DNA from 3 places in the Leuconostoc suionicum genome. Region 3 is predicted to be linked to each of the others. Evidence: predicted binding sites of a transcription regulator. Region 3 holds the regulator's gene; each other region holds the start of a gene.

Region 1 (4,296 bases), 820 kb from region 3:
GGTTCGGGTAGTTCAACTGGAACAAATCTTGGTAAATCGATTGCGGCAATTATTCATTGGACGGATTATCTTGTCTTTATTGATATTGTGATTTTAATTTTTCTAGTGGTTTTCAAGCAATTAACGATTGATCATAAAGGCGTTCAAAAAAAGTTTGCTATTTTAACGACGCTTTTTGGTATCATCTTGATGTTAGTAGATTACGGTATCGCATCAACGGATCGTTCAGGTTTGTTGACTCGTTCGTTTGATAATAATTACATTGTTAAATATTTAGGATTGAATGAATATGCTGTATTTAACGCGGTACAAACTTATAATCAAACCGAAAGCCGGAAGCGAGCAAAGCCATCCGATTTAGCTAAAGTAAAAAAGTTTGTTGCTACGCAAAAACTGCCTGCCAATATTCAATATTATGGTACGCAAAAAGGTAAGAACGTCTTTATGATTCATTTGGAATCATTTCAGCAGTTCTTAATAGATTATAAAGTTGATGGGCAAGAAGTCACACCCAACTTGAACAAATTCTATCATGACCAAAACACACTAAGTTTTGATAATTTCTATAACCAAGTTGGTCAGGGGAAGACATCTGATGCGGAGATGATGCAAGAAAACTCCCTATATGGTTTGGCTACAGGTTCTGCCATGGTCAAGTATGGTACGAGTAATACGTTTGAGTCATTACCAGCTATCTTAGGACAAAGAGGCTATACGACCGCTGCCTTTCACGGAGATGTTGCAAGTTTTTGGAATCGTGATAATACCTATAAATCGTTTGGCTATAATTACTTTTTCTCTAAAGCTTATTATGCTAATGCAAACAAAGCAAACTATAACATTGGTTATGGGATGAAAGATAAAATTTTTCTGCGAGATAGTGCGAAGTATATTGAACAGCTCCCACAACCATTTTATGCGAAGTTAATCACCGTAACAAATCATTATCCATATGATTTGGATAAACAAAATATCAGCTTCCCGGCAACAAAAACTGGAGACAAAACTGTTGATGGTTATGTTCAAACAGCTCACTATTTGGATCAGGCATTCGCTGAGCTGATGAGTTATCTCAAAAAAGCAGGGTTGTATGACAATTCTGTATTTGTGCTGTATGGTGATCACTATGGAATTTCTGAAAACCATCAGGATGCTATTGCGCAGTTACTTGGTAAAGATAAAATTACTAATAATGATTTAGCTACTTTCCAAAAAGTGCCGTTCATGATTCATGCGACAGGGCTAAAAGGTGGTATCGACCATACATATGGTGGTGAAATTGATATGTTGCCAACTTTAATGGATGTGCTTGGAATCCCAGATAATAATATGACTATGTTTGGCCAAGATATGCTGTCCTCGAAGTACGATGGTAAAGTGGTTTTCCGTGATGGTGATTGGATAACGCCAACGTATACGAAATACAATAACCAGTATTTTAATACTAAAACTGGTGATCAAGTTACGCTTAAATCAGATAAAAAGTTGCAAAAAGTTGCAAAACAAATGTCCGCTTATGCAACAAAAGTTTTGGGTTACTCCGATGCAGTTATTACAGGCGACTTATTGCGCTTTGATACTTCAAATTCTGATTTTAATCTTATTAACAAAAAGAATTATAATTATAAAAAAACTGAGGGACTGGCTTCGCTTAAAAAAGCACTCAAGTCTAATCCTTCGAGTGTATTAGCCAAAAATAAAGGCAAATCAACGCTTAGCGACTATGTCACAGATGCACCGGAATTAAAAACAGATTCTGACGACGATGACAAGTAATAACAAAAAACGAACAAAACGCTCATGTAGAACGTTTGTTCGTTTTTTGTTATAATGGGATGATAACGTACTAAGTGTGAAATAATACTGAGCAGATTTATGAAAAGAGAACGTCAATGATAGAGCGACAGATAGAACATGAATTTGAAATTAAGTCTAAATATGAACCAACCGGTGATCAGCCACAAGCTATTGAAAAATTAGTTGGTGGAATCAACAATCATGTTAAAGAACAGATACTACTCGGAGCTACGGGAACAGGTAAAACATTTACCATTTCAAATGTAATTAAGGAAGTAAAAAAGCCGACTTTAGTTTTAAGTCATAATAAGACTTTAGCTGGACAGTTATATGGTGAGTTAAAAGAATTCTTTCCTAACAATGCAGTAGAATATTTTGTCTCTTACTATGATTATTATCAGCCGGAAGCTTACGTCCCAAGCTCTGATACGTTTATTGAAAAAGATTCAGCTGTGAATGATGAAATAGATAAACTCCGAAACTCCGCGACTAGTTCGTTACTTGAACGTAATGATGTCATTGTGGTTGCTTCCGTCAGTTCTATTTTTGGTTTAGGAGATCCGCACCAGTATAAGGATCATGTTATCAGTTTGCGTGTTGGATATGAATATGAGCGGGATCAATTAATGCGTGATTTGATTGATGTGCAGTTTACTCGTAATGACATTGATTTTCATCGTGGAACGTTCCGTGTTCGTGGTGACGTGATTGAAATTTTTCCTGCTTCCCAAGATGAAATGGCTTTGCGAATTGAGTTTTTTGGTGATGAAATTGATCGCATCCGAGAAATTAATTCATTGACAGGAGAAACAATAGCAGAACGTGATCATGTAGCTATTTTTCCAGCAAAACATTTTATGACCGATGATGACCAAATGCAGGTGGCATTGGACGGTATCCGTCAAGAAATGAACGCTCAAGTTGAGCTGTTCAAAAAAGAAGGTAAGTTATTAGAGGCGCAGCGTATTAAACAACGTACAGAATATGATTTGGCGATGCTTGAAGAAATGGGATTTGTTGGTGGCATTGAAAACTATTCACGTTGGATGGATGGCCGTCAAGCGGGTGAGCCCCCATTTACTTTGATTGACTTTTTCCCAGATGATTTTTTGATTGTTATTGATGAAAGTCATGTCACGATGCCACAAATTCGCGGTATGTTTAATGGGGACAAAGCTAGAAAAGAAACGTTGGTTAACTATGGCTTTCGTTTGCCAAGTGCATTAGATAATCGGCCATTAAAACTTCCTGAATTCGAAAAACACGTTAACCAGATTATTTATATGTCAGCGACACCTGGAGATTATGAAAATGAGCGTGTCGATTCAAAACACATTATTCAACAAATTATTCGACCAACGGGGTTGCTTGATCCAGAAGTTGAAGTGCGACCAGTCATGGGACAAATTGATGACTTGGTCGGGGAAATAACGAAGCGATCAGAGCGTGATGAACGTGTGTTTATCACAACGTTAACCAAACGTATGGCTGAGGATCTAACTGATTATTTGAAAGATTTGGGAATAAAAGTAGCTTATTTGCATGCGGATATCAAAACACTTGAACGTACGGAAATTATTCGTGATTTACGCTTGGGTAAATATGATGTTTTAATTGGTATTAACCTATTGCGTGAGGGTATTGATGTTCCTGAAGTATCCTTAGTAGCTATATTGGATGCTGATAAAGAAGGATTTTTGCGTAATCCACGTTCGTTAATCCAAACTATTGGTCGTGCCGCACGTAATGAAAATGGACACGTTATCATGTATGCAGATAAGGTGACTAAATCCATGCGTGAAGCTATTGATGAAACAGCCCGCAGGCGAGATATTCAGATGCAATATAATGCGCAACATGGTATTACACCGAAAACAATTAAGAAAGATATTCGTGACCTGATATCTGTCACACATGCTGCTACTGAAGAAAAAGTTGTTGATTTGACAAAGGTGGCGTTTAACGACTTGCCTAAAGATGAGCAACAGTCTATTGTTGATAATATGACCAGTCAAATGAAGGCGGCAGCTAAGGCACTGGACTTTGAAGAGGCAGCTCAATTGCGCGATACGGTAATGGAATTAAAAACACGTGCTAATCTTTAATTGAACTGATATAAACGAAAAAGAGAAAATAATGGCAAAAGATCATATCGAAATACGCGGTGCTCGCGCTCATAATTTAAAAAATATTGATGTAAATATTCCTAAAAATCAACTCACAGTCGTTACTGGTCTATCTGGATCAGGTAAATCATCATTAGCTTTTGATACCCTATACGCAGAGGGGCAAAGGCGCTACGTGGAAAGTTTAAGTTCTTATGCACGCCAATTTTTAGGTCAAATGGACAAACCAGATGTCGATTCTATTGATGGTTTATCACCTGCTATCTCTATTGATCAAAAAACAACATCTAATAATCCACGCTCAACCGTTGGTACGGTGACTGAAATCAATGATTACTTCCGTTTACTATACGCACGTGTTGGGCGACCAGAT
Region 2 (4,296 bases), 210 kb from region 3:
AAATGGCCTATCCTGATTATCAGGATTTTTTTATTTTACGAACAATTACATTTTTGTTGTTACAATGAATACTTTCTTCCATGCGATGGCCTCTTAGCGTCTGAAATGGTGCTATAATTACACTTAATATTATTTTTATGACATAATCATGGGTTAGAAAGCGTAAAACCGTAATGAAAAAACTATTACTGACTGCTTACGGGTTCTCAACAGATAAAATCAAACGTGCTGCACTAGGATTGCTTAATATAGAACATTCTAGTAAAGCATGTATTATATCTACTTCTAGGCCAAAAGAAAAAGAGAAACATCCACAAATGCAACAAATCAGAAATGACTTATTAGAATTTAGACTAGATCAGGTTGATTTTCTTGATGTGGAGTTTGAAAATGCCAATAAACTATATGACTATGACTTGATATTTTTGAATGGAGGTTATCCATTTTATCTATTACATTTCTTGAAAAAAAGTGGTGCTGATTATATTTTAAAAGACATTAGTAGGACTGGTGTTCCAGTTTTTGGGCTAAGTGCTGGATCGATTGTAATGGGGCCTTCCATCGAATATTTGCAATATCTTTATCCAGAGGAAAACCAATTTAATGATACAGATTTAACAGGTTTGAACTTAACAAGTACTACAATTTTCCCGCATTTCAAAGAAATGTTAACGCGTGATGCTGATATTGACAAAAAATTAACTTCGTATGAAAATACAACTGGAATCAAAATTACGAGGCTTAATAATGATCAAGCTTTATCGTGTCATTGCAAAAATAAAGTCCTGATTAGTTGAATATCAAATCGGAAACTTTATACATTAAATAATGATTTAATCTCAAAATCCTAACTTTTCTAAGGAATAGCGGAATAAGGGTTGTGCTGAAAAAATGCGGATACGATCAATACAGAACTTAAATCATTAATTGACAATTCACTATCATCCATTTAAACTTTACTTATAAATAATAAGTTGAGGGAAAGAATTTGTTCAGTAGAAAACTAAGATCGTATTCTTTTCGTCTTTGTCTGTCTATTGTTGGCACTGTTATCATTGCCTTTGGGATTGTTTTATTCCGTTTGGCGAACATAGGCATTGATCCAGCGACAGCAGCAGATGTTGGTATCTCAGATACCTTCCATTGGAATTTAGGAAACTACCAGCTTGCATTTAATGCACTATTGTTCTTTGGCGTTTTGTTTTTCGATCAAACACAGTTTGGCATCGGAACATTAATCAATATGTCGTTACCAGGATACATTATTGCTTATTTTACACCGAAGTTTGAACCTATAGTTGGGCGTTGGTTTGGAAGCTTTTTTTATCTTGAAAACATATTTTTATTTGCTATTGGTATGTTTTTATTTTCATTGGGAATTGGCATATATACAAGTGTAAATCTTGGTGTTTCCCCGTACGATGCTGTTGCACCATTGTTTAACAAAAAGAAATGGGCTAGTTATCGTCTGACAAGGTCTGTTCAAGATTTATTCTTTTTTGTAGTTGCCATTATATTTGGTGGGCCACTGGGTATTGGAACTTTGTTGATTGCCACGTTAACTGGCTATATTGTACAATACTGGCGTCAGCTATTTAAAAAAATAAAACGCCACATACAAAAAACGCACAGCTTTTAGTTGTGCGTTTCGTCATTCAAAAATTAAATACAATTTATCCTCTTGCCAAACAGAACGTTTGTTCGTATAATGAATTATACAGCTTTTGTTTTGGAGACAGCATATGGTAAACAAGCAGAAAATTGAATACAACTACACGCAAGAGGAACGACGTGTGATATTTATGATTGATTCTAAAAGCTTTTATGCCAGTGTTGAGTGTGTGGAACGTAACTACAATCCATTAAAAGCATTACTTGTTGTGATGTCAGAACAAGAAAATACCAACGGCGGTTTAGTCTTGGCATCTTCACCAATGGCCAAGAAAAAATTAGGTATTAGTAATGTTACGCGTCAACGAGATATTCCTGTATGTAATGAATTAGTCATTGCTATCCCAAGAATGAATCTTTATATTCAAGAAAACTTACGAATTAACAACATCTATCGGCAATATACTGATGATGCGCACTTATTACCATATTCCGTTGATGAATCTATCCTTGATATGACGCATTCTTGGCGTCTTTTTGGAAAAACACCGGAGGAAGTTGCTTTTAAGATACAAAAGCAAGTACGGGCAGAAACAGGCATCTACTTAACTGTTGGCATTGGTGATTCACCGGTTTTAGCTAAATTAGCGCTTGATATTGAAGCCAAACATGCTAAGAATCTGACAGGAATCTGGCATTATGAAGATGTGTCACGGAAGCTATGGCCGATTACTAAACTAACTGATGTTTGGAGTATTGGCGCACGAACTGCCCGTAAGCTAAATTTGATGGGTATTCACTCAATGTATGACTTATCTCATCAAGATCCATATCTATTTCGTTCGAAACTGGGATTAATGGGTGAGCAATTGTTAGCTTTGTCTTGGGGTATTGACCGATCTGATCTGACTGAAACAATCAGGCCCAAAAATAAATCATATAGTAATTCTCAAGTTTTACCACGTGATTACAGCCAACGAGCAGAGATTGAAATCGTGATTCGAGAAATGGCGGATCAAGTTGCCACAAGAATCCGTGCCCATCAAAAGCAAGCTTGCTTAGTAAGCTTGTTTATTGGTTATTCCTTTTCTGAAAGTGAGAAACGAGAATCACATGGCTTTAGAAAACAATGTCGTATTAGTCCTACCAACGATACCAATACATTAATGACTGTTATGATCAACCTCTTCAGAAAGTACTGGCGAGGCGAGATTATTAGACACATCGGGATTGATTACGGTGGCCTAGTTGATGATACTGGAGTACAGCTTAATCTTTTTGAACAGCCTGAACACATCCTTAAAACAAACAAAATTGATCAAGTTGTCGACGAAATTCGTCAACGTTTTGGTACTACAGCTTTGATGCGAGCTATGTCTAAAGAAGTCGGTGGAACAGCCATTAACCGAGCTAGTTTGGTTGGCGGACACAACGGAGGCAACAGTTATGACTGACAATGATGATTTCACTACGATAATCAATCGCTATTTCCAAAACGATTACCGAGAACGAGGGAAAATTAAATGGAACGGCTACTTTCTGTCTGACCACACTTCTTCTTTAACCAAAGAGGGCATTCAACGAAGTGCAATAACTAAGAAATTACCCGCAATATCACTAAATGATGCGCAAGATATTTTACGACACGCTTCTGCTAATTATCATGCCGTAACCGTTCAACAAAATATTAAAGATAACGAAGGAAATCTGATTCCTAATGTGACTGGTTTAATAAATGGTTTTTCCGAATTAGGTGTCTATGTGGACCACCAATTCATAGCCTTTGAAGATATTAGAACAGTGGTAAGAAAAAAATGAATCCAATTGAAAATATTATCGCAGAGATTAATTCTTTATTCACTAAACAACCTAATACTATTTATGAAGTACGATTGGTTAATCAACGATATGCTAAAAAAGTTAATGTGTTCTTTGAATATTATCGGATTGGACATGCGACTCATTCACAGCAGATTGCTCGTTTAAATGATGAGTACCGATCTCAAATACCAGAGTTAGCGACAATGATTCATCAGGCTACTGGCCTGACGGTTAACACCAACTAATTTATTCTAATTTATTCGTGAATTAATTATCATCTAAAGTTGTTTTTAGATTCAGTATGCGTTATACTATTCGTCTTATAAACACTTCAGCCTTGGTAGATAGGGTGATTGCAATAATTAATTGAATAATGTTTGCTCCTTCAAATCTGAGTATTACTGTTAGTTACTTCACTAATTTGATATTCTATCCTAGTTGATATACAATTTAGTTATCATGATAAAAGCGCTTACAACGTTTTCATTTTTAGGAGGCCAAGGTTAGAATGTCAGATAAAAAAATATCAGCTGGATTAGCAGCTTTGAAGGTCATGGAAGGATGGGGTGTTCATACTGTATATGGTATTCCTTCCGGAACATTAAGCGGATTGATGGATGCCATGGGACATCCTGAAAATAATATTAAGTTTTTGCAAGTTAAACATGAAGAAGTTGCCGCAATGGCTGCCGTGATGCAATGGAAATTCGGTGGAAAATTAGGCGTCGCTGTCGGATCAGGCGGCCCGGGGGCTACTCACTTGATTAATGGCTTGTATGATGCAGCTATGGATAATACGCCCGTATTAGCAATTTTAGGGTCAAAGCCAGTTCGTGAATTAAATATGGATTCATTCCAAGAATT
Region 3 (4,296 bases):
TTTTGGTTCCTTGACAAGCATATTACCAAATTCTGACCACGTGGTGTGCTAATAAGTACTGTTCCTTGTTAATTCGTGTTAATTTCTTAAAATTCGCCTCTGCTTTTAATGCTTCGCTCTTTGTCTGGAATTCTTCATAGTGAATCAATTTTAATGGATGTCGCGCCTTTACCCGAGTAAACTTTGCTCCTTTGCCAGACTCATGCGTCGCTAAACGACGTTGTACGTTATCCGTGAATCCACCATAAAAATAACCATCCGCTGTATACAACACATAAAAATAATAATATTTCATTCATGCCACGCTTTACCATAGAGGATGTCATGAACTTCTGATGTATAGTCATTGTCATCAGTATAGGCGATAAGGGGCGGCATAATGCGCACACCACCTGGTCGGCCAGATTTAATGGCTTCTATTAAAACCATATTGGCTTCACGGTTCGCCTTTCCATAAACAAATTGAACTCTTTTAATCATGAGCTTTCGTGCAGCAAACGCTGCAAATATATCTGCTAGTCTTTCCGGCCGGTGTACCATATAGACCTTGCCATTATTTTTCAGGAGTTTGTTGGTAATTTGGGCCAATTCAGGCAGGTTAATCATCAACTCGTGGCGCGCAATTTCATAATGTTTATCTATATTAGTCTTGGTAGTCTCAGTTAAGGGAAAATAAGGTGGATTTGTCAGAACAGTTTCAACCGAACCAGGTTGAATTTCATTAAATATATCTTTCATGTCAGCTTGAAGGACCGAAACACGTTCATGCAAATTGTTCAGTTCAATGCTGCGTTGTGCCATTTCAGCTAATTCTGGTTGTATCTCGACTAACTTTATTTTTCCAGTCACTTTCGGGGCGTAAAAAAGGCCAACTGCGCCAGTACCTGATCCCAAATCTACAGATAACCCTTTACCTTTCCCCTTTACATCAGCAAAATGTGCTAATAAAATTGCATCTAAGGAATATGAAAACATGTCTGGATTCTGGATAATATTAATATTTTGTGATGGAAGTCCATCGATACGTTCATTTGCTTTAAGAAATGGTTGTGTCATTTGCGTTTCTCTCTGTTTATCTGTAAAATTGAAATGATTTAATTTATGAGGTAAATAAATATGAAATTCTATGATTTTTTACGTGGCATTGCTGTTGCTTTAATATGGGCAGTTACTGGTCGCATTAAATACATGAATCGCGACAGAATACCCCAAAACGATAACTATGTGCTAGTTGGCCCACATCGTACTTGGTGGGACCCAGTATGGTATGCCATGGCGGCCTACCCAAAACACTTTATTTTCATGGCAAAAATTGAATTATTTAAATTCAAGCCACTTGCCTGGTTAATCAAATCAGCCGGCGCTTTCCCAGTTGATCGTGAAAATGTTGGCCCAAGCGTCATCAAAATTCCCGTACGTGAATTAAAAGATGGCAATCGCTCTTTGATAATGTTTCCTTCCGGTTCTAGACACAGTGACGATTTAAAATCAGGTTCCATTTTAATTGCACGAATGGCTGGAAAGGCAATCGTACCAGCTGTCTATCAAGGTCCTGTTAAGTTCAGTCAACTTTTCAAACGTAATAATACCACAGTTAATTTTGGTAAGCCAATTATTATTGATCGTAAAGACCGATTGAACAAAGAAAATATTGCTAAATATACTGAGCAAATGCAAAAAGCATTCCAAGAATTAGATGCTGAGATTGACCCAACTTGGAAATATGTAGATCCAAAACGTTTAGAAAAAAAATAAGCCGATTGGCTTATTTTTTTTGCGAATTGGCACTTTGTTGCTTCATCTGAGCCATCATTTGGTTCAATTTCTTTTGAGATGGTTTTTGTCCCATTGACATCATCATTGATTTCATCATTTCTTCTGAAATAGGTGGGTTTTTTGCAAGATAACTCTTCATTGAATTACGTGCCAAGAAAAAGCCACCGACCAAACCAATAACTAAAGTTAACACTGCAATTAAAATTGCTAGCCATGTGCTAATCATGCATATTCTCCTTACTAAAATGTCTGATAGTTATTATAGCACAGCCAGCAAAGGCGTGCTATAATTACTTGCAGAGTTAACGTTTTCAATATGAACCATTTTGTTCGTTACAAAAATAAACAACACAAGTTTTTATCATTTATTTAATATTAGGTTGAATTTTTACAAAAATAACGAACAAACGTTTGATTTGTTCGTGTTTTTCCGTTATACTGATGATAGTAAATTTAACAAGTAGGAAACCCATCATGGCAATTACACAAGAAAGCAAACAAATTCAAGTGCTTCGATTTATTCATGAAGCACAATCAGAAAATGGTTACCCACCAACCGTCCGAGAAATTGGTGAAGCTGTTGGATTATCATCTTCTTCAACTATTCACGGTCACATCGAACGACTAGTCAAAAAAGGTTATCTTTTAAAAGATGCTTCTAAACCAAGAGCTCGTGCGATCGAAGTAACCGATATTGGTTTAGAGATGCTTGGCATTTCAACAACACCCGGAAAAATTCCGGTACTTGGAATGGTTACAGCGGGTACACCAATTTTGGCAGTGGAAGAAGAAGCAACCGAATTTTTCCCTATTCCAGATAATTTAATGCAATTTGATGGTGACCTGTTCATGCTTAATGTTCATGGTGATTCAATGGTTAACATTGGCATCCTAGATGGAGACAAAGTTATCGTACGTAAGCAAGAGAATGCTGATAATGGTGATGTCGTTGTCGCAATGAATGATAGCAATGAAGCGACAGTCAAGCGTTTTTTCCGTGAAGCCGATCATTATCGCTTACAACCAGAAAATAACAGCATGGCGCCAATTATTTTGCAAAAAGTCTCTATTTTAGGAAAAGTCATCGGACTATATCGCGACGCTATTTATTAAAAATCAAGTAAAAAGGCTCATCAGGGATGAGCCTTTTTATTATGCTTGCCAAGCATTTGGATTTTTCTTCCAATTTTGTAAGGTTTCAACTTGTGATTTATCGAGATCCCCACGCTTTACCGCTGTTTCAATGAGTTGTGAATATGTTGTTAGCGAGTTAAATGTTAGTCCTGCTTCGTCAAAATTTTTTTTACCAGCTGGCAATTCATAAGAGAATATGGAAACAACGCCAAGTACACTTGCTCCCTCATTACGTACCGCATTTACTGCAGCCAACACAGAACCCCCTGTTGATATCAAATCATCAATCAGAACGACTTTGCGATCTTTTACCAAGGCGCCTTCTGTTTGACGACCTGCCCCGTGATCTTTAGGTTTTGAACGTACATAGATCATTGGCTTATTTAATTCTTCAGCTACCCAAGCCGAATGAGGAATACCTGCAGTAGCCACTCCACCAATAATCTCAACGTCACCATACTCTTTTTTTATTAATTCAGATAACCCCTTATAAATATTTTGACGTACCAAAGGGAAACCAATGGTCATCCGATTATCTGTATATATTGGACTCTTTATACCCGAGGCCCACGTGAAAGGTTCTTCTGGTGAAAATTTTACGGCGCCAATTTCAAGTAAATCATTAGCTACTTGTTGTTTATAGTTTGTCATTTATTTTCTCCATTCATTGACAACACGTTGATATGCAGCCACCGGGTTGGTCGATTTTGTAATTGATCGACCAACAACTAATCCAGTTGAATTCAACTTCTTGGCTTCCGCTGGCGTAGTCACACGCACTTGATCTCCAGCTGCGTCACCAGCTAAACGAATACCGGGTGTGATACGTAAAAATCGGTCATTCGTGTGTGACTTAATTAAACTAGCCTCCAAAGGTGAACTAATTGTCCCGTCTATGCCCGCCGAGTATGCGAGCTCAGCCAAATGTGCAACACTTTCTTCAATAGTTGCTGTGGTTAGTTGTATCTCTTGTATCTCAGCCTCCGAAAAAGAAGTTAGCTGTGTCACTGCAAGTAACTTTAACGCGTCACTCTTATTGGCAACAGCTGCTTCTAACATTCTTTTCCCTCCAGCTGCATGCAAAGTTAAATATTGTACATCTAGTTTTGATATATTAGCGACTGCACGACCAACAGTATTTGGAATATCGTAAAGTTTTAAATCTAAGAAAATCGTATAGCCCAATGCACGTAGTTCTGTGATGAACTCTGGTCCCGTACGATAAAAAAGCTCCATACCGATTTTCAATGCTGGCTTTTCCACTAGATCTGAAAAAGGATCCAAAAATTTGCAAGTAGTGGTTGCATCGGGAAAGTCCAAAGCAATAAAGACTGGCTGTTCTATCATTATGATCCTCCTATGTACATAAGCCGAAGCTTATTTGAA

Evidence for each region. Region 3 encodes LexA, which represses DNA repair genes until DNA is damaged. Its sites were predicted from a motif close to CNAACANNTGTTNG; they were not measured.
Region 1: a site for LexA is predicted at 1,805-1,818, ahead of uvrB (excinuclease ABC subunit UvrB). Genes of this name have one in related genera too.
Region 2: a site for LexA is predicted at 1,691-1,704, ahead of A6B45_RS04695 (Y-family DNA polymerase). Genes of this name have one in related genera too.

Annotation. Positions count from the first base shown of each region.
Region 1 covers NZ_CP015247.1:341,562-345,857, forward strand. Annotated here, with positions in the region: gene A6B45_RS01935 (LTA synthase family protein) at 1-1,776, shown strand, start outside; gene uvrB (excinuclease ABC subunit UvrB) at 1,893-3,902, shown strand; gene uvrA (excinuclease ABC subunit UvrA) at 3,934-4,296, shown strand, end outside.
Region 2 covers NZ_CP015247.1:950,561-954,856, forward strand. Annotated here, with positions in the region: gene A6B45_RS04685 (Type 1 glutamine amidotransferase-like domain-containing protein) at 174-797, shown strand; gene A6B45_RS04690 (YczE/YyaS/YitT family protein) at 1,082-1,639, shown strand; gene A6B45_RS04695 (Y-family DNA polymerase) at 1,743-3,065, shown strand; gene A6B45_RS04700 (hypothetical protein) at 3,058-3,429, shown strand; gene A6B45_RS04705 (hypothetical protein) at 3,426-3,677, shown strand; gene spxB (pyruvate oxidase) at 3,941-4,296, shown strand, end outside.
Region 3 covers NZ_CP015247.1:1,161,018-1,165,313, forward strand. Annotated here, with positions in the region: gene A6B45_RS05825 (GIY-YIG nuclease family protein) at 23-295, opposite strand; gene A6B45_RS05830 (tRNA1(Val) (adenine(37)-N6)-methyltransferase) at 292-1,056, opposite strand; gene A6B45_RS05835 (lysophospholipid acyltransferase family protein) at 1,117-1,755, shown strand; gene A6B45_RS05840 (YneF family protein) at 1,766-2,002, opposite strand; gene lexA (transcriptional repressor LexA) at 2,251-2,889, shown strand; gene pyrE (orotate phosphoribosyltransferase) at 2,929-3,561, opposite strand; gene pyrF (orotidine-5'-phosphate decarboxylase) at 3,562-4,257, opposite strand.